Regions from separate parts of the Rhizobium sp. CF142 genome, predicted to be linked through region 1. Evidence: riboswitches for the same ligand, from Rfam matches in the RefSeq annotation. Region 1 holds a riboswitch; the other holds the start of a gene.
The links. A riboswitch is a leader RNA that binds a small molecule or an ion and turns the genes downstream of it on or off. The one in region 1 is predicted to bind thiamine pyrophosphate.
Positions count from the first base shown of each region.

Region 1 (10,595 bases):
CGGTGATAATGCCTTCCGTAAGGCTGAAACCGACAGCAAAATCCTCGAGATCGCCAGGCGTGCCCATCATGACCGCATGCGAACTGCCGCCATAGGAAAAGGCGATCGGCACTTCCTCGGGCACGATACGCTCGCCCCGTGTCATGACGCCGCCCCTCCGGGCAACCTCCGTCACGCTTATGCGCGTCGGCCTTTCGGTCATTATTCCGCCGCCTCCATCTTGCTGGCGATGCGGCGGGACTGGCGGGCCTGCTCGTCATACTCGACCTGCCACTCGGACGGGCCGTTGGAGGGCGAAACCTGCACTGCCGTCACCTTGTATTCCGGGCAATTGGTCGCCCAGTCGGAAAAGTCCGTCGTGATGACATTTGCCTGCGTATCCGGATGGTGGAAGGTCGTATAGACGACGCCAGGCGCTACGCGATCGGTAATCAATGCACGGAGCGTCGTATCGCCGGAGCGGCTGCCGAGCTTCACCCAATCGCCATCGCGGATGCCGCGCTGTTCGGCATCATGCGGATGAATTTCCAGCCGGTCTTCGGAGTGCCAGATGACATTATCGGTGCGGCGTGTCTGCGCCCCGACATTGTACTGGCTAAGAATGCGGCCGGTGGTGAGAAGCAGCGGGAAGCGCGGACCTGTGCGCTCGTCGGTCGCCACATATTCCGTGCGGATGAACTTGCCTTTGCCGCGCACGAATCCATCCACATGCATGATCGGCGAGCCGAGCGGATGTTGCTCGTTGCAAGGCCACTGAACGGAGCCCATCTTGTCGAGATAATCGTAAGAGACCGAAGCGAAGCTTGGAGTCGTGGCGGCAATCTCGTCCATGATCTCGGACGGATGCGTATAGTGCCAGTCGAGGCCCATGGCTTGGGCGAGCTTCTGCGTCACTTCCCAGTCGCCATAGCCGTTGCGTGGCGTCATAACCTTGCGCACGCGGTTGATGCGGCGCTCGGCATTGGTGAAGGTGCCGTCCTTTTCCAGGAAGGTAGAGCCCGGCAGGAAGACATGAGCATAGTTCGCCGTCTCGTTTAGGAAGAGATCCTGCACGACGACGCATTCCATGGCGGCAAGACCGGCGGCGACATGTTTGGTATCGGGATCGGACTGCAGGATGTCCTCGCCCTGAATGTAGATACCCTTGAAGGAGCCATCGACGGCAGCATCCAGCATGTTCGGAATACGCAGGCCCGGCTCGTTGTTGAGCTTCACGCCCCAGAGCTTTTCGAAGATATCGCGCGTCGCATCGTCGGAGATGTGGCGATAGCCCGGCAGCTCATGCGGGAAGGAGCCCATGTCGCAGGAGCCCTGCACATTGTTCTGGCCACGCAGCGGATTCACGCCGACACCGGGACGGCCGATATTGCCGGTCGCCATGGCAAGATTGGCGATCGCCATGACCGTCGTCGAGCCCTGGCTGTGTTCGGTCACGCCGAGACCGTAATAGATGGCTCCATTGCCGCCGGTCGCGAAAAGCCGGGCAGCGCCGCGCACATCCTCCGGCTTCACGCCGGTAAACTTCTCGACGGCCTCCGGGCTATGCTGTGGCTCGGCGACAAAAGCCGCCCAATCCTCGAACTCCGACCAGTCGCAACGCTCCCGGATGAATTTCTCGTCGTAGAGGCCTTCGGTCACGATCACATGCGCAAGCGCCGTCATGATTGCGACATTGGTGCCGGGCTTCAGCGGCAGATGGAAGGATGCCTCCACATGCGGCGAGCGAATAATATCGATACGGCGCGGATCGATGACAATAAGCTTGGCACCCTGCCGCAGCCGCTTCTTAAGGCGCGAACCGAAGACCGGATGGCCATCGGTCGGATTGGCACCGATGATGACGACCACATCGGACTGTTCGACGCTGTCGAAATTCTGCGTGCCAGCCGACGTGCCGAAGGCCTGACCGAGCCCATATCCGGTCGGCGAATGGCAGACGCGAGCACAGGTATCGACATTATTATTGCCGAACCCGGCGCGGATCAGCTTCTGGACAAGGTAGGTCTCTTCGTTGGTGCAGCGGGACGATGTGATACCGCCGATCGCTTCGCGGCCATACTGATACTGGATGCGGCGGAACTCGGAAGCGACATGAGCGTAGGCCTCATCCCAGGTCACCTCACGCCAGGGATCCGTCACCTTCTCGCGGATCATCGGATTTAGGATGCGGTCCTTGTGGGTTGAGTAGCCATAGGCGAAGCGACCCTTGACGCAGGAATGGCCGCGGTTTGCCTGCCCATCCTTCCACGGAACCATGCGCACCAGCTCTTCGCCGCGCATTTCCGCCTTGAAGGAGCAGCCGACGCCGCAATAAGCGCAGGTCGTGACAGCTGAATGTTCCGGCTGGCCGATGCGGATGACTGATTTTTCCGTCAGCGTCGCCGTCGGGCAAGCCTGCACGCAGGCGCCGCAGGACACGCATTCGGAATCGACGAAATGCTCGTGCATACCAGGCGAAACGCGAGACCCGAAACCACGCCCCTCGATCGTCAGCGCGAAGGTGCCCTGCACTTCCTCGCAGGCGCGCACGCAACGGGAGCAGACGATGCACTTCGACGGATCATAGGTGAAGTAGGGATTGGACTCGTCCTTCGGCATCCATTTCAGATTGATCTCGCCGCTGTTGCGCGCCTTGACGTGATTGTCGCCCTCATAGCCATAACGCACGTCGCGCAGACCGACGGCGCCTGCCATATCCTGCAGCTCGCAATCACCATTGGCCGCACAGGTCAGACAGTCGAGCGGATGGTCGGAGATATAAAGCTCCATGACGCCGCGGCGGATATTCTTCAGCCGCTCCGTCTGCGTATGGACGACGATGCCGGACGCCACCGGCGTGGTGCAGGAGGCGGGCGTTCCGTTGCGGCCGTCGATTTCGATCAGACAGAGACGGCAGGAACCGAAGGCATCGACCATATCGGTCGCGCAGAGCTTCGGCACCTGAATGCCGGCCTCCATCGAGGCGCGCATGATCGAGGTTCCCTCGGGAACCGTCACCTGCCGGCCGTCGATGGTCAGCGTCACCATCGTTTCGGATTTCGAAGCCGGCGTTCCGTAGTCGATTTCATGAATGAGAGACATGGCCTATTCCGCCGCTTCAATGAGAGGGACCGGAGCAAAATCGTCCGGGAAGTGCGTCATGGCGCTCAGCACCGGATAGGGCGTGAAACCACCAAGCGCGCAGAGCGAACCGAACTTCATCGTGTTGCAGAGATCTGCGAGCAACTCACGGTTCTTTTCAGGTTCTATACCCCGGGCAATCTTGTCAGCCGTTTCGACCCCTCGGGTCGAGCCGATGCGGCAGGGCGTGCACTTGCCGCAACTTTCCACCGCGCAGAATTCCATCGCGAAACGCGCCTGCTTCAGCATATCGGCCGTATCGTCGAAGATGACGAGACCGGCATGGCCGATAAGGCCGTCCTCGGCTGCAAAGGCCTCATAGTCGAACGGCGTGTCGAAGAGCGCCCGCGGGAAATAGGCACCGAGCGGCCCGCCCACCTGTACCGCCTTCACCGGCCGGCCGGACGCCGTGCCGCCGCCGATCTTCTCGACGATATCGCCGAGCGAAAGACCGAAGGCAGTTTCGTAGAGACCGCCATATTTTACATTGCCGGCGATCTGCAGCGGGATGGTGCCGCGTGACCGGCCCATGCCGAAATCGCGATAGAAGGCGGCCCCCTTGTCCATGATCACAGGTACGGACGCGAGTGAGATCACGTTGTTGATGACGGTCGGACAGTTGAACAGGCCCTTATGCGCCGGCAGCGGTGGCTTGGCGCGCACGATGCCCCGCTTGCCTTCGAGGCTGTTGAGCAGCGCCGTTTCCTCGCCGCATACATAAGCACCCGCACCGGTGCGGATCTCCATGTCGAATCCCTTGCCGGAGCCGAGCACCGAAGCGCCCAGAATGCCGGCCTTGCGGGCGATCTCCACCGCCTGCGTCATCGTGGCGATCGCATGCGGATATTCCGAGCGCGTATAGACAAAACCTTTCGTGGCGCCAGTCGCAAGCCCGGCAATCGCCATGCCTTCGATGAGCACGAAAGGATCGCCTTCCATGATCATCCTGTCGGCAAAGGTACCGCTGTCGCCCTCATCTGCATTGCAGACGATATATTTGCGCGAACCCGCCGCATCGAGCACTGTCTTCCATTTGATGCCGGTCGGAAAGCCCGCGCCGCCACGACCGCGAAGGCCGGAATCGGTGACTTCCTTGACGACATCGGCAGGCTGCATCGACACTGCACGGCGAAGACCGGCAAGCCCACCGTGGGCCTCGTAATCGTCAAGCGAAAGCGGATCGGTAATGCCGCAGCGGGCGAAGGTGAGACGGCTCTGGCCTTTCAGGAACGGGAGGTCCTCGACCTCCCCAAGACAGATCGCATGCGCCCCGCCGTCCATCAGTCCCGCGTCGAACAGCCCGGCGACATCCTTCGCCTTGACCGGCCCATAGCCGATCCGTTTCCCGGATATCTCAACCTCGACCAGCGGCTCCAGCCAGAACATTCCGCGCGAGCCGTTGCGCACGACGGTCGCATCGAGGCCGCGGGCGGCGATCTCCTGGGTAATCGCCATTGCCACCTTCTCGGCCCCGAGCGAGAGCGCTGCGGCATCGCGCGGAACATAAATCTTCACAGTCATCGGCGCGCCTCCTCGACGAGTTCGGCCGCCAGTTCGTCATCGACGCGGCCATGCACCTCGCCATCGAACATGGCGGCCGGCGCGCAGGCACAGAGACCGAGACAGTAAACGGGCTCCAGCGTGACGCTGCCGTCGAGTGTCGTCTGATGAAAATCGATGCCGAGCAGGATCTTGATACGCTCGGCCAGAGCATCGCCACCCATCGACTGGCAGGCTTCGGCGCGACAGAGCTTCAGCACGTGCCGACCGGCGGGATGATCACGATAATCATGATAGAAGGTTACGACACCGTGGACCTCGGCGCGAGAAAGATTGAGCTCGTCAGCGATGACTGGCAGGGCCTCCTGCGGCACGTAACCGAACTCGTCCTGAACCTCATGCAGAATGGGGAGCAGTGGGCCTTCGAGGGATCGAAGATCAGCTACGATCGAGCGGATACGCCCGGCGATATCGCCCTGAGCGATACGTATGTTCATAAGCAGCCTCCCTTCGGCTTGCGCGTTCCGTGAAAACCGCAAAACTCCCCATGTCATTGCGAATTCTACCGAACTGTTTCAGGGAAGCGGGCCGCAATCAATAAAGCAGTCTTGTTGCTTGATAGCTTTTTTCTATCAAAGTTCCGCGCCTTCAACGAGTGTTCTTGCTTCATGCAACAAGGCGGAGACAAGCGGCGTGAAAGGTTCCCGATAAGGAGCGACAAGACCGACGAGATGATGCGCCTCCGGCTCGACGATCGGGATCATCCGGATCTCCGCAGGAAAGCCGAATGATATCGCAACGTTACGCGGCATGATGCTTGCCCAGCGGCCAGTCCGCACGTGCGAAAAAAGAACGATCATTGAATTCGATTCGAGTGTCGGATGGACTGTCGCGCCTGCTTCGGCCAAATGCCGGTTGATGATACGCCGGTTCTGCATGTCAGCCGTCAATAGGCAAAGCCGAAGATCCCCCACTTCACGCCATGTCACACTCTCGCGATCCGAGAGCGGACTGCCAGCGGCGGTGATGAGATTATAGCGCTCCGCATAGAGCGGCACCGAAGTGACGCGCCCGAGCGGCTCGTTTTCCAGATAGGTGATGCCGGCATCGATCTCGAGATTTTCGAGCATGCTCAGCACCTGCAGCGAATTGCGCGAGACGATGGAGAAGGTGACGTCGGGATGCCTTTCCTGGAAAGGCGTCGTGATTCGCGACAGCATTGCGAGCGCGGTCGGGATGGAAGCCAGACGCAGGTGGCCGGAGAGACCTTTGCGGGCGGCGCGCATTTCCTCGCGCATCGTGCGCGTGTCGCCGACGATGCGGCGCGCCCATTCAAGCACGCGCTGCCCTTCCGGCGTCAATCCCTGAAAGCGGGAGCCGCGCTGCACCAGCATGACGCCCAGCTGATCTTCGAGCTGGCGAATGGCGGCCGAGAGCGTGGGTTGGGAGACGCCGCATTCCTCTGCCGCACGACCGAAATGTTTCTCGTTGGCGAGTGCGATGAAGAATTCCAGCTTGTCGATCATCCGGCCTCCTGCCGAATTCGGGATGAGGCCTATCTTTGCGGCTTGCCGGCCGCTTCGCAAGAGCCGGCAGGCTCAGCCCGTCTCGGCAACCGGAAAGAGACTGAAAAGTGATTCGAGGAAAGCCATGACGCTTTCATTGCCCATGCTGTAATAGACAAGCCGCCCTTCGCGCCTCGTATTGACGAGACCTTCGAGCCTCAGTCGCGCAAGCTGCTGAGACACCATAGCCTGCTGTATACCAAGGATATCCTCGATTTCGCCGACCGTCTTTTCCCCTTCCGACAGGATACAGAGGATGAGCAACCGGGTCTGATGGGCTAGCGCCTTCAGGAGATCGCTCGCCTCGTGGGCTTTGTCAGCAAGCTTCTGCAAGTCCTGGCCGGTCATGCCCGGCTTCGGTTTAGGCAATGGCATTTGCTTCTCGGAAGGAGGTAATAGGATAGATCAGTACAATATCATATTCGCAGAAGCGAATTCGTCAAATGTCGCGAAATCCCAAAAAAAGTCCAAACAAATCAGCAAATAAGCTGGCCACCATTGATCTCCAGGACTTGACCTGTGATGTAACCGGAGAGTGATGGAGCCGCTAGGAAGAGATAGGCGGGGGCACAATCCTCCGCCGTTCCGAGCCGCTGCAGTGGTATCGACTTGCGGGTCTGCTCCAGCTTTTCACGCGATGAATAGCGTGCATGGAAATCGGTTTCGATCGTGCCGGGCGAGACGCAGTTGACCCTTATACCATCAGGCGCAAGCTCTCGGGCCAGCGCTTTCGAATAGGTCGCAACAAATGCCTTCGATGCGGAATAGATTGCAGAACCCGGGCTTCCGCCCGTCAGCGCCGAAATCGAAACCGTATTGACGATAGCAGCGCCCTGCGCCGCCCGGAGCGCTGGAAGCAACGCCCGCGTCAACTCCACCACCGACGTTTGGTTGAGGCGCACGACAGTCTCATAATCGGCATCGGTCAGCTCACCGGCCGGAAAACGCCCATGCATCGTGCCGGCGTTGTTGACCAGCACATGCACCTTGTCGAAGAATTCGAGCGCCTCTTCCGCAAACTGCGCAGCCCCGCTCGGCTGCAGGAAATCTGCCGGCAACAGCAGGGCCCGGCGCTCCGATTCGGCGGTCAGCAGAAAATCCGGCAGTTCGCGTTCCCCTTGGCGCCCGATATGGACAAGCACGCGCGCACCGCAATCCAGAAACTGTCGGGCAACTTCGAGGCCGATACCGCGGCCTGCACCTGTCACGACGACATTGCGGTTTTCGAACAATTTGGGATGAAACACGAAGCTCTCCTCCTTACGGGCCGGCCCGCCGCTTGCGCTATCAGGCCTAACATATGCGGCCATCAGCCAAAAGAAAGCCCGAAGGTCTATGCCCCCGGGTCGAGAAGCCGCGCGCCAGCACCTTGCCTGCCGAGCACGTCGAAGGGATTGCGCAGCGGACAGGCGTCGATCGAGAGGCAGCCGCAGCCAATGCAGCTCGTCAGATGGTCGCGCAGCAGGCTCAGCTGCTTGATGCGCGCATCGAGATCATCCTTCCAGAGCGCCGACAGTTTCTGCCAATCCTCGACTGTCGGCGTCCGGCTCTGCGGCAGAGTCTCGAAGGCAGTCTGGATTTCGGCAAGCGGAATGCCGACGCGTTGCGCCACCTTGATAATGCCGAGGCGCCGTAATACATCGCGGCCGTAGCGGCGCTGGTTGCCGCGGGTGCGGATGCTGGAGATCAGCCCCTTCGCCTCGTAGAAATGCAGGGCGGAAACCGCAAGTCCGCTGCGCTCTGCCACCTCGCCCACCGTCAGGAGCCTGCTCAGGGAGAATGCCGGATTTTGCCGCATGGCCTATTGACCTCAATATTAGTTGAGGTTTTATAGACTGCGCTCCCGAGGCCGTAAAGCCGAAACGAGAAGGAGCAATGCATGCAGAAACCGATGAGGCTTGCCGTCATCTACGGCAGTACGCGCGAGGGGCGCATCTGCGACAGGGTTGTGAAATGGCTCGAAAGAGAGCTGACCCGCTTTCCGCAATTCGAGATCGACATCATCGACCCGCTGGCATTTTCGCTGCCGCGAGAGCATGCACCGCATCATCCGGAGGCAAGACGGCTTGCTGACAGGCTCCATCAGGCCGATGGCTTCATTCTCGTCACGCCGGAATATAACCACAGCTTCACCGCTTCCCTGAAATTCCTCATCGATCTCTTCGCCGAGCCCTGGCACGGCAAGCCGATCGCCTTCGTCTGCTATGGCGGCGTCTCCGGCGGATTGCGGGCGGTCGAACAGCTCCGCCTCGTCTTTGCAGAGCTTCATGCCGTCACGATCTGCGGTGCCGTCAGCTTCAGTTCCCCCTGGCGCCGTTTCGACAATGACGGCCGGCTGCAGGATCCAGAGGACGCATTGCGCCGGCTTTCCCGAATGATGGCCCAGTTGCAATGGTGGACTGAGGCGCTGATCACTGCCCGCAGTGACTCTCCTTATGCCGGCATCGCCGCCTGAGACAACGACATCCGATTCCGTTTCTGGCAGGTACGGAACCGGCTGGACACCCGGACAGGACCTCCGTCCGGGTGTTTCCTTCCTCTGACACCGACAGGTGCGCCCGAACTGCCATTGCCCTCTTTCCGACCGTGTAGCCGGATAGGAATTTTACGGTTGCGGTATCGCAGGCCCGGTGCTAGCTTCCGCCACAATTTCACGGGGGAGCTCCGAATTGCCGGGGCTGAGATGTGAGGCGCATGCCTCCGGACCCTTCAAAGCTGATCTGGGTAATGCCAGCGGAGCGAGGTCTAGATGTTTTCCGGCGCACAAGTGTCTCTATATCCGATGTCCGGCAATTTCGTCGGCATCATCCTTGACGCGATCAAGGCTCTCGAGCCCTATCGCGATCATCTTCGTATCGAAACCGACGATATTTCCACGCTGATGGTCGGCCCGCATGATGTGCTGTTTGCCGCCATGCGCGATCTCTTCGTCTCGGCTGCCGCAAGCGGCGAGCATTGCGTGTTGTCCGCCGCGATCTCGCGCGGCTGCCCCGGCGAACCGGATGATGCGATCTGCGGCGCCGGCCTGTCTTCCATCCGATCCGAGCCGCTCGCCGAGCGGGTGGAAGCCGCGATCACGGCAGTCAGGGACACCACAGAAACCGGCCAGCCAACGGCCGCCCAATTTTCTCTGTACGTTATGGGAACGGGCACCCATATGGACGAGATCTACGGCTGCATCGATTTCCTGAAGCGCTCGGGCACATTCGACCGCTCCAAGAATTTCTGCACCAAGCTGCGCGGCGATGCCGGCGCGATCTTCGCGACCATCCATGAAGCCTTCTATCGCTTCGGCGATCCCGAAGGTCATGTGACGCTGGATATCACGGTCTCCGCGAACAGCCCGAGCAAAGCCTGAGACGCTTGACGGCAATGACCTTATCGAAACCGGATTCGACATTTGCGCCACTGAGGCGGGCCTTGCCCGCCATTCTTGCCGTGCTTGCCTTCCTGGCCGTCTGGGAGCTCTATGTGGATCTCTCCGGCATCAAACCCTCCATCCTGCCCTCGCCTTCGCGCATCCTTACGCAGGGCTGGCTGAACAGGCAGGCGCTGCTCGACAATACCTGGCCGACGCTTGGCGCGACGCTCGGCGGTTTCGCTTTGTCGCTGGTCTTCGCCTTCGCCTCGTCGGTGCTGATGGATTTCGTGCCCTTCATGCGCCGCGCGCTGCTGCCGCTCTTCATCGTCAGCCAGACATTGCCGCTGGTCGCGATCGCCCCTCTCGTCGTGCTCTGGTTCGGTTTCGGGCTGCTGCCGAAGCTTCTGCTCGTCGCTCTCGTCACCTTCTTTCCGCTGCTGGTCGCCCTGCTGCAGGGTTATGAAGCGACGGACCGGGATATCGCCGAGCTTCTGAGTTCGATGAAGGCAAGCCGCTGGCGCATCTTCTGCCTGGCAAGGCTTCCCTCCGCCATGCCTTTCTTCTTTGCCGGCCTGCGCATTTCGATCACCTATGCTGTGGTCGGCGCCATCTTCGCCGAATATGCAGGCGCCGCACGTGGCCTCGGGATCTATATCCTCAATGCCAAGAACAATTTCCGGCCCGACCTCGTGCTTGCCGCCGTCGTCGTGAGCGCCCTCCTGACCCTTTGCCTCTTCGGTCTCACGCTGGCGGTGCAGCGTTTCGTCATGCCCTGGCAATCTCCCGCGGAGAAACGCCCATGAGCGGGATGCTTGAGTTGAAGAATGTCTCGAAGTCCTTCGACGGCATGGAAGTGCTGAAGGATATTTCTCTTCATATCGCCAGAGGTGAATTCGTCTCGATCGTCGGCCCCTCCGGCTCCGGCAAGTCGACGATCCTCCGTCTGCTGACACAGGCGCTGCAGGCTGATAAAGGCGACATTCTTTTTGACGGTATGCCTCTTTCGCAAGCGGCGCACGCATTCGCCTTCATGCCCCAGCGCGATGCGC
Region 1 covers NZ_AJWE01000103.1:45,663-56,257, forward strand. The annotation lists gene fdhD (formate dehydrogenase accessory sulfurtransferase FdhD) at 1-202, opposite strand, end outside; gene fdhF (formate dehydrogenase subunit alpha) at 202-3,081, opposite strand; gene PMI11_RS23895 (formate dehydrogenase beta subunit) at 3,085-4,641, opposite strand; gene PMI11_RS23900 (formate dehydrogenase subunit gamma) at 4,638-5,117, opposite strand; gene PMI11_RS23905 (LysR family transcriptional regulator) at 5,253-6,146, opposite strand; gene PMI11_RS23910 (ArsR/SmtB family transcription factor) at 6,219-6,560, opposite strand; gene PMI11_RS23915 (SDR family NAD(P)-dependent oxidoreductase) at 6,662-7,432, opposite strand; gene soxR (redox-sensitive transcriptional activator SoxR) at 7,519-7,983, opposite strand; gene PMI11_RS23925 (NADPH-dependent FMN reductase) at 8,065-8,640, shown strand; TPP riboswitch at 8,831-8,944, shown strand; gene PMI11_RS23930 (YkoF family thiamine/hydroxymethylpyrimidine-binding protein) at 8,935-9,543, shown strand; gene PMI11_RS23935 (ABC transporter permease) at 9,558-10,349, shown strand; gene PMI11_RS23940 (ABC transporter ATP-binding protein) at 10,346-10,595, shown strand, end outside.

Region 2 (10,595 bases), on a different contig from region 1:
TGACGGAGAGCGTTTCGGCACGGGTCACGCGCGCACCCCAGGCCCAGGATGTGCCGCCAAGGATAAGTGCGATGACGATCGGGCTCGCCTGGCCGATGAAGGCTGCAAGAACGAGCAACAACGGCAGGTTCGGAACGACGAGCACCATATTCGTAAAGAAGCTGATGATCTCGTCCGTCTTGCCGCCGCGATAGCCGGAGATGATGCCGAGCGCCGTTCCGACAGCGGTGATCAACAGGCCGGCGCCGAAGCCGACGGCAAGCGAGGTGCGCGCGCCATAGATCATGCGGGCAAAGACGTCCTGGCCGATGCGCGTCGTGCCGAGAATATGTTCGGCTGACGGCGGCTGGTGCGGACGGCCGGTGCGGGCGGCGGGGTCGTAATGCGTCAAGAGCGGCGCTGCGATTGCCACGATGATGATGAAGGCGATGATGGCGAGGCCGATCAGCGCCTTGCGATTGCGGAGCAGGCTTCTCATCTCACGCTCCCTTTAGCCGCGGATCGAGCAGCACGTAGCTGACATCGACGATGAAATTGGCGATCAGCATGGTCGCGGTCATGATGAGAAGCTGGCCCTGGATGACGGGATAATCGCGGGCAAGGATCGCCTGGTAGAGGATGTTGCCGAGGCCGGGATAGTTATAGACGACCTCTGTCACCAATGAGCCGCCGAGAATGGTGCCGATGGCGATCGCAAGACTTGAGACGGTCGGCAGCAGCGCGTTGCGGGCCGCATACCAGAGCATCACATGCCGGTCGGACAGGCCCTTGGCGCGGGCCATGACGATATAGTCCTCGCCGAGCAGGTTGATCATGTTGTTGCGCATGGTGACGGTAAAGCCGCCGACCAGCACAGTGCAGAGCGTAATCATCGGCAGGATGCCGTGATAGGCGACACTGCCGATATATTGGAAGCTGAAGGCCGGATCGAGCGAGGGATCGGCCGCATAACCGTTCGGGAACCAGCCGAGCGTGAAACCGAAGAAAAACAGGACGATGAGCGAGGTGACGACGGCCGGCACCGATGTCGCGAAGATCGCGCCGATCGAGACGATGACGTCGAATTTGCTGCCGCGCCGCCAGGCTGCGACAATGCCCAGAAACGTTCCGAGCGCGAAGCTGATGATTGTCGCCGTGCCCATCAGGCCGACGGTCCACACCAGTGCGTGGCCGAGCACAGACGTGACCGGCAGCGGGAAATATTTGATCGAGCGGCCGAGATCGCCGGTGAAGATGCTGCAGAGATAGGTGAGATATTGCTGCCAGAGCGGCCCATCGACGAAGCCGAAGGTGAGCTTCAGCGCCTGCAGGCTTTCCGGCGGCAGTTCGGCGCCCGCACTCGAAAACATGATGCGCACGGGATCGCCCGGCATCAGCCTGGGCAGGAAGAAATTGATCGTCGCTGCGGCGATGAAGGCCGCCAGGTAAAAGGCGAGGCGGCGAAGCAGAAAGGCCATGGGGACTCCGTCAAAACAGGAGCGGCGCTTGCCGCGCCGCTCCCGCCGTTTGTAATAATGGCTTACTTGACCGGCTCGAGCGCCAGCAGGTTCACAAGACGTGCCGGGTTGGTACGCGAGATGGACGGATTGACGAAGGGGTTTTCCTTGGTCGACCAGCCGGTGAAGCGCTTGGTGTTGTACTGATACCAGTTCGGATTGTTGAACACGGGGATGACAGGCATGTTTTCGGCAACGATGCGCTGCGCCTTGTTCATCGCTTCCTTCTGCTTGTCGAGATCGGCCGTGTGGGTGAACTGGGTGACCAGATCTTCCACTTCCGGGTTGAACCAGCGCTGCGCAGTGAAGCGCGTCTTGCCCTTGTCCGAAGCGCTGAAGGCGCGCTTGTAAGGATAGTAGGGCGAGGCCGAAGCCGGGAGGCTGTTGATCGCCGCATCGAACTTGCCGTCGATGAGATCGGAGGTCCAGACGGCCTCTTCCGGCGTCTCGATCTTGGCATCAATGCCGACTGCCTGCATGCCTTCGATGGCGATGTTGACCGTGTCGATCCAGTCCGTCCAGGAGTTCGGAACGATGATCGAGAAGGAGATTTTCGAACCATCCGGATTGTCGCGCAGGCCGTCGCCGTCCTTGTCGACATAGCCGGCTTCGTCGAGCAGCGCCTTGGCAGCATCGGCGTCATAAGCGCCGAACTTGCCGAAATCGGCCTTGATGGACGGGTCCGCCCAGCTCTTGTAGAGCTCGCCCATCAGGCCCGGGTCTTCGTTCAGCGTCGGATAGCCGTAGCCGGCCACATCGATCATCGTCTTGCGGTCCAGCGCCATGGAGACCGCCTGGCGGAACTTCACGTCGTTGAAGGCCTTCTTGTTGCTCTCGTTCGAAGTCTCGAGATTGAACAGGAAGGCAACCATGCTGCTTGGTGAATACCAGTAGTGATAGTGAGCCGGATCCTTCGAAACATAGACATTGTCGATATCGGGGATGAAGGAGACGCCCCAGTCGAGCGTGCCATCGGCCGTCGCCGTCAGGATCTGGTTGTTGTCGGCAAGCTGTGGGAAGCGCATGCAGTCGACCTTCAGATGCTCGGCATCCCAGTAGTTCGGGTTGCGGCACTGGTCGTAGGTCTGGCCGGTGAAGCGCGGCACTTCCGTCAGCGGGCCGCTGCCTACGGGGTTTTCGTTGGCGTAGGTGACCGGATCGGCAACGTCCTTCCAGACATGCTCGGGTACGATCGGCAGCTGCGACAGCTGCTCGGCGGCAAGCGAGCTCGGATTGGCGAGCGTGAAGCGCACCGTCTGGGCATCGACGGCCTGCACGTCGGTGATGAAGCTCCAGATGCTAACGAAGTCGAGCGCCGGGAATTTCTTCAGATAGTCATAGGTGAACTTGACGTCGGCAGAGGTCAAAGGCTTGCCGTCCGACCACTTCAGGTTCGGGCGCAGCTTGAAGTCGATGCTCTTCAGGTCGTCTGAGAGCTTGAAGCTCTCGGCCAGACGATAGACCGGCTTGTTGCTGTCGAAGCGGTTGAAGATGACCAGCGGCTCATAGATGAAGTCGAGCGTCGACTGGCGCGACGAGGTCTGGTTGAACGGGTTGAAGTTGCGCACCCAGGTCGTGGCCGGCTCGATATTGGCCGTCAGGATCGTCTGCGCCATGGCCGAGCCTGACAGCATGGTCAGGGCCGCAGCCGCTAGGATATATTTCTTCATGACAAATTCCCCTTTTCTTATGCGGTGAAAGTCGTTGCGCTGGTCAGGAGACCAGCGCGCTTGCAAACATGGATTCGACTTCCGCCTGGGCAGCGCGATAGTCGATCTTGCGAGTGCCGAGGCGTGCCTTGCCGGCGTCGATACGCTTCTGTGCGGCGTCGGTCAGCGGGCGTGCGGCCTTGGCGGCGGCTTCGCTTTCCTTGACGTCGCCGTGGCTGTGAAGGGCGATGTCGAAACCGGCGTCGAGCACCTGGGCGACGCGTTCCGGCAGAGTGCCCTGCAGCGATTCCATGAAGATGCAGTCGGAGATCAGCACGCCGTCATAGCCCATATCCTTGCGGATCACGTCATGCATGATCGGCGAGATGGAGGCCGGAAGCTCTGCATCATAGGCGGAGTAGACGACATGGGCGACCATCGCCCAGGGCGTGTCCTTCAGCGCCACGAAGGGATTGAAGTCGGTGGCAGTGAGCGTCTCGCGCGAGGCATCGACGACGGGGCGCTCTTTGTGGGAATCGAGCGTGGCGCGGCCGTGGCCCGGAATGTGCTTCATGACCGGCATGTTGCCGGTTTCCAGCAGACCATCGACCACTTCGCGGCCGAGAGCGGCGATGAAATCGGGATCGGGGCCGAAGGAGCGGGCGCCGATGACAGCGCTCGTCGTTTCGAAGACGAGGTCGAGAACGGGCGAGCAGCCGCTCGAAAGACCGAGCTCCGTCATCATCGCGCCCATGGCCTGGGTGGAAAGGCGCAGCGCCTTCTTGCCGAGTTCGAGATCGCGGCGGGCAAGTTCGGCGAACTGGCCAAAGCTGCGGAAGAGCGGCCAGGGGCCGGCATCCATATGCTGCACACGACCGCCTTCCTGGTCGGTGAAGACGGGCGCATCGTCGCGGCCGACGGCCTCGCGGAAACGGTCGATCAGGATCTTTGCCTGCTCCGGATTGCGCAGGTTGCGGCGGCCGACGAAGAGACCGAACGGATTGGTCTCGCGGAAGAGGGCGAATTCGTCGTCCGAAAGCGTCGGATTGGGAAGGCCGACGAAGAGAGCGAGCGGGGTCGAGGACACTATTTCAAAACTCCGGTATCAGATGGTCATTTCGGCTGGCTTCGCAGCATGCCTTCGTAAATGCCCTTATCGGGGGCGGGAATTTCGACCGCGCCGGCGGTCTTGACGTAGAAATCGACGGGGCCGGCATCGCCGATGAAGGCATAGGCATGGCCAAGCGTCTTCAGGTTTTGCAGGCAGGCGGAAAAGAGGGCGAGGCCGATGCCCTTGCCACGCGCCGCGGGATCGACGCCTGTCGGGCCGAAGAAGCCGCGGGCCGTCGTGTCATAGCAGGCAAAGCCGAGCAGTTTACCGTTCTCGACGGCGATCAGACAGGCAACGGGCTGATGGGAAAAGGCGACGGTGACTTCACTTGCCCAGTTTTCGCTGAAGTGCTCGTGCACCCAGCCGGCCACGACGTGAAGTTCCGGCGGCAGAGCCGGACGGATTGTGATGCCGATGGAGCCGGCTTCTTCTTTCAGTTCCGCGAGCTTCGTGGAATATAAGCTCACAAGCAGGTCCGACACCCGAATTCCTCCAGATATTCCGCTATTACGGAATGTATACCCTTTTAATGACATAGCTTTGGATATATGGGCAGCCATGTCAACAGGCTTTTTACGAGGCAGGTACGGTTCAACTGAGGGTAGGTAAAACAAAACGGCCCGGTTTGACCGGGCCGTTGGGCAATCTTCAAATTGTGATCCGGCTCAGATCCCGGCGTCTTTCCACAGGGCGTGGAAATGATGGACAGGTCCATGGCCGGAGCCGACCGCCAATTCGCCTGCGGCAGCGACCGCTTGCGCAAGATAGGTTTTCGCGGTCGCGACGGCCACTTGCGGCAACGCGCCCTTTGCGAGCTCGGCGGCAAGCGCGCTGGAAAGGGTGCAGCCCGTGCCATGTGTGTTTTTGGTCGGTACGCGTTTCGCCTCGAACCAGTGCAGGCCAGAGGCGGTCGACAGGACGTCGGGGCTTTCGTCGCTGTCGAGATGGCCGCCCTTGACCAGCACCGCGGTGGGGCCGAGCGCACGCAGGCGCTCAGCCTGTGACGCCATCTGCTCGCGGCTTTCAGCAACTTCTTCGTGCAGCAGCGCGGCCGCCTCCGGCAGATTGGGGGTGAGCAGCGTGGCGAGCGGCAGCAGGTGCCGCGTCAGCGCATCGACGGCCTGCGGGTCGAGGAGCGCTGCTCCACCCTTGGCGATCATGACCGGATCGACGACGATGGGGATGCCGCGATGAGGCGTCAGCGCCTCGGCAACCGCTTCGGCAATGCCGGCATTGGCAATCATGCCGATCTTGACCGCGTCGACGCGCACATCGGCAAAGACCGCCTTGATCTGCTGGGCGACGAAGTGCGGCGGCACAAGATGCACGCCGGTCACCCCTTGGGTGTTCTGCGCCGTCAATGCTGTCAGCGCAGCCATGCCATAGACGCCGTGGGCCGAGAAAGCCTTCAGATCGGCCTGAATGCCGGCGCCGCCGGAGGGATCAGAGCCGGCGATGGATAAGACGTTGCGGATCATCGGCGAATCTTTCGGATTTCCTCGGCGATGCGAATTGTCGCGGCCCGCGGATCCAGCGTACCGCAGATTGCCGAGACGACAGCGAGCCCATCGGCACCTGCCGCGAAGACGGAAGCGACATGCTCGCTCTTCAACCCGCCGATCGCAACCGTCGGAACGGGCGCAGCCTCGATCAGCTTCGCCAGCCCGTCAAAGCCGATCGGCTGCTTATGATCGGTCTTGGTTGGAGTGGCAAAGACCGGTCCGATGCCGGCATAGTCGACAATAGCGGGGTCGATGGCTGCTGCCAGCGCTCCGGTCTCGACCGACAGGCCGAGGATCATGTCCGGGCCGATCATCGCACGGGCGGCGGCGGGTCCCATATCGTCCTGGCCGATATGCAGCCCATCGGCGCCGATCGCAACGGCCGCCTCCACGTCGTCGTTGACAATAAGCGAGGCGCCGGTGCCCTTCAGGATCTCCTTCAGCGCCAGGCCGGTATCGATCATTCTTGCCGTTCCGCCATGCTTGTCGCGAAGCTGCACCATGGTCGCGCCGCCTGCGACGGCAAGCCGCGCCGTCTCGACCATGCCGATTCCGGCGCAGAGATCGGGGTCAAGAACGAGGTAGAGGGAAAGATCGAAGCGTTTCATGCGGCGCTGATCCTGACCTTTACATCGAGTGTCGCGCCATCGAGCGCGGCAAGCGCATCGAGAAAACGCCAGGAGAAGGAACCGGGACCATCCGCACTTTTCGCTGCCTCCTCGCCGGCAACAGCGAACGTAGCAAGTGCAGCAACAGCGGCTGCGAAAGGGTCTGCGGGAATGGTGGCGGCGAAGGCACCCGTCAGGCAGGTCAGCGAGCAGCCAAGCGCAGTCACCTGCGGCATCAGCGGCGAGCCACCTTCGATGCGCAGCGCCTGCGCGCCGTCAGTCACGAAATCCACGACGCCGGTGACGGCGACGACCGCGCCATGCCGTTCGGCAAGCAGCCGCGCGGATGCCTCGGCCTGCTCAACCGGGTCACGGCTGTCGACGCCCTGGCCACGGCTCTCGCCGCCGGCAAGCGCGATGATTTCGGAAGCATTGCCGCGGATGATCGTCGGGCGAAGCGCCAGGAGATCGGCAGTGGCCTTGTGCCGGAAGGATGTTGCATAATGAGCGACCGGATCGAGGACCCAGGGCTTGCCGCCGGCATTGGCGGCGGCTGCCGCGGCATGCATGCCGTCGATCCATTGGGGGGAGAGCGTGCCGATATTGACGGTCAAAGCGCCGGCGATCGCAGCGAACTCTCCCGCTTCCTCGGCGGCGTGAACCATGGCGGGCGATGCCCCGGCCGCGAGCACCACATTGGCGGCGATGTTCATGGCTACATAATTGGTGATGCACTGTACGAGCGGCGGTTTCGCGCGCATCGCCGTCAACAGTGCTCCGGGTGTCTTGTTCTCCATAGTACCCCTTTCAGGCGGGGCAGGCGCGGGAACGATCGTGCGATGAAGCAGGCTTCGACCCGAGCGACTCCCTCCGCCGGCATTATCCGGTTCAGGTTCGAAGGGTGCTTCTCAGCCCATTCCCACAAACGGGCGCCCCTGTCTCTCAACGGCACTCTTTCTTGCAGAGAATGGCGCCGATGTCACTGGCAAAATGACGGTCTTGCGAACGAGGATCCGCGCCTGGCAGCGCCACGCCTGCTGGAGACGCTGTCATCAGTCAAGTTGATGTCTGCCTGCAGCCGGGTGCGGGAGCTTGCCAATCTCTTCGGCGGTCCCCTTAGAGACGCCGCCGTCTGAAGTCTGGCAAGCTCCGATACATCAACGCAGCGGAGCCGGAAGCAGGTTACTGGTGAAATCCTGGTACGAAACGGGCCGCAGGAACCTGTAGATGGCGAGCGTCCCGACAGAGGTCGATCTGCCGTCCGCCGTTGCCGGGTAGGGGCCGCCATGCACCATGGCAGGCGATACTTCCACGCCGGTTCCGAATCCGTTCACGAGCAGGCGTCCGGCCAGCATTTCCAGCTTGGGAACAAGGCGCTTTGCGTCCGGCTCGTCTTCGCTCGCAATGTGCAGGGCAACGGTCAACTGACCTTCGAGACCGTCGAGGACGCGCTCGAGTTCGGCGAGATCACGGCAGCGAACGATGAGGCCGGCTGCACCGAAGACCTCATCCTGAAGCTCGTGATGCGCAAGGAATGCCGAAGCCGTCGTCTCGAAGAGAGCGGCCACGCCTTCGAATTCGCTGCCCGGCTTGCCATTGGCAACGAGACGGACTTCGGGATGCTTTTCCAGCCGTGCGACGCCATCACAGAACGCCTTGGCGATGGAGCCCGTGAGCATCGTCTGGGCGCCGACATCAGGCAGAAGCTCCCGTGTCTTGGCAATGAAAGTGTCCAGACCTTCGCTGTCGACGGCGAGAATGAGGCCGGGATTAGTGCAGAATTGTCCGGCACCCAGGACCAGCGAGCCCACGAAGGCCGTTGCAATCTCCGCTGCGCGGCTTTTCAGGGCATTCGGGAAGAAGATAACCGGATTGATGCTGCTCATTTCCGCATAGACCGGGATCGGCTGCTTACGCTCGGAAGAAATCTTCATCAGCGCAGTGCCGCCACGGCGCGATCCTGTGAAGCCGACTGCCCGGATTCTGGCATCGGCGACGAGCTTCTGCCCGACCTCGAAGCCGGTATCGAAAAGAAGTGCGAAGGTACCGGCATGCAGGCCGGCCTTGGCGACGGCGCGCTGTACGGCGCGGCCGACCAGTTCCGACGTGCCCGGATGAGCGGAGTGGGCCTTGACGACGACGGGGCATCCTGCCGCGAGCGCAGACGCCGTGTCGCCGCCAGCAACCGAGAAGGCGAGTGGAAAGTTCGATGCGCCGAAAACGGCGACGGGGCCGAGGGGAATGTTGCGCAGGCGAAGATCGGGCTTTGGAACCGGCTTGCGGGAGGGATCCGCGCCATCGAAACGAAGCTCCTGGAACCGGCCGTCGCGAACCTCCTTCGCAAACAGCCGAAGCTGTCCCATCGTGCGAGCACGCTCGCCTTCGAGACGTCCGCGCGGAAGTCCGGTTTCCGCCATTGCCCGCACGATCAGCTCGTCACCGATAGCCTCGATCTCACTGGCAATCGTTTCAAGAAAGGCAGCACGCGTTTCCAGATCAGTTTCCCGGTAGGAGGCGAACGCTTCCCATGCAAGCCTGGTCGCCTCTTCGACGTCTTCGGCGGAGGCGCCACCGAAAGAGACGGGCAGAGCCGTCCCTGTGGCTGCCTCGACGCCGTAGAGCTCGCCACGCGTGCCGCGCTTTTCCGATCCCGCGACGAGCAGGCTTCCATTGATAGTCATGACGGATTTCCTTTCAAACAGACTCGAGCGAAGTATATAGGCGTTCGTTTTCTCATTTTCACGACATCTTTCCCAGAAGTCGCACCCAAGACGGACATCTCCGGCAGAGACTTGATCGCGACACCGAGCGGGTCGGACGAAAGCACGCGCAAAAGCAATTTCATGTCGAAATGCCGCCCCTTTTTTACGCTCATTCTCGGGCGGGATTAAATATCGAGGGGGCCACATGAAATACGCATCCGCTGTCTGTGCGGCGTTTACCGCAATACTGCTCTCCACAACCGCATCGGCGCAAAGCGGGACGATCAAGTCGATCCGCTTGTCCTCCGGCGGCGTCGCCGAATATGTGCGCAGTCTTAATGTCGGGGACGACGGCAACGCCGTCGTTGAGGTGCCGACAGACCAGATGGATGACTTCCTGAAGACCCTCGTCGTATCGGGACCGGCGTCCGTGAAAGGGCTTTCGACCACCGGGCCGGGCATGATCGGCGAAACATTCAAGGCGTTGCCGATCAAGCCACAGGATCTGGATTCCGCCGCCGGCGTGCTGAGGGCCCTGAGAGGCGCTCCGGTCTCTGCGAACGGGGTGAAGGGACGAATCGTCGGAGTGGAGCCGCCGACCGAAAAGCAGAGGGCGCGGCTGATCGTGCTGCTCGATAGCGGCGCCTTCGACGTTGCCGAGATCGGCGGCGCCATGACCTATAAACTCGACGATCCCAAGGACGCCGAGATGGTGAGCCGGGCTGCGGAACTGCTGTCGAGCGATGGGGTGCAGGGCACGCGCACTGTCACCATCGCGCTCGATGGCAAGGCGTCTGCAGCAGTGGACATTTCCTATGTCGTCGCAGCCCCGCTCTGGAAGCCGTCCTACAGGATCATTGTCGATGCCAAAGGCAAAGCGAGGCTGCAGGCATGGGCCGTGCTGGAGAATGCCTCCGGCGAAGACTGGCAAGGGGTTTCCGTATCCCTGACGTCAGGCAGGCCGGTGACACTGCGCCAGAGACTATACGCAAGAATATGGCCGCAGCGCGTGGAGGTGCCGGCCGCATATCTTGACGTAGCAGGCCTTGACGTAGCAAGCGCCAAACGCGGCATGGTTGGTGGGGCGTTGCTGAACAAGGAGACTGCTGAGGCTCCGGCTCCCGTTATGGCCGCTCCGGCCACCACTGTTATTGCCGCTGCCGACGAGGGCGACGTGGTCGCAAACTTCGATCTTCCAGGCACCTACAACCTGAAGAACGGAGAAACGATTTCCGTGCCGATCCTCGATCATGAGATCGGGGCGGAGTTCGTCGCCCTCTACCGTGATGGCGCGCAACATCCGGATGCGGCGCTGGTGCTGACGAATGACACGGCTACGTCGCTGCCGCCGGCGGTCGCGGCGGTCTATGACGAAAAGGGGCGCTATGTCGGTGACGCACGCATCGGCAACATGAAGCCGGGCGGAGTGGAAACGGCGACGTTTGCTGCCGATCAGAAGATCGACCAGGAAATGGCAACCACGACCTCAAGCGCCTTCCGAACGATTGTGGTCAAGGACGGCTATCT
Region 2 covers NZ_AJWE01000042.1:35,000-45,594, forward strand. The annotation lists gene PMI11_RS11595 (ABC transporter permease) at 1-478, opposite strand, end outside; gene PMI11_RS11600 (ABC transporter permease) at 480-1,457, opposite strand; gene PMI11_RS11605 (ABC transporter substrate-binding protein) at 1,520-3,166, opposite strand; gene PMI11_RS11610 (glycoside hydrolase family 3 N-terminal domain-containing protein) at 3,210-4,232, opposite strand; gene PMI11_RS11615 (GNAT family N-acetyltransferase) at 4,259-4,738, opposite strand; gene thiD (bifunctional hydroxymethylpyrimidine kinase/phosphomethylpyrimidine kinase) at 4,922-5,734, opposite strand; gene thiE (thiamine phosphate synthase) at 5,731-6,366, opposite strand; gene thiM (hydroxyethylthiazole kinase) at 6,363-7,163, opposite strand; TPP riboswitch at 7,215-7,313, opposite strand; gene PMI11_RS11635 (aldehyde dehydrogenase (NADP(+))) at 7,524-9,047, opposite strand; gene PMI11_RS11640 (DUF4139 domain-containing protein) at 9,274-10,595, shown strand, end outside.
Region 2: it holds a riboswitch for thiamine pyrophosphate, as region 1 does, so the genes downstream of both, thiM (hydroxyethylthiazole kinase) here and PMI11_RS23930 (YkoF family thiamine/hydroxymethylpyrimidine-binding protein) in region 1, are expected to answer to the same signal.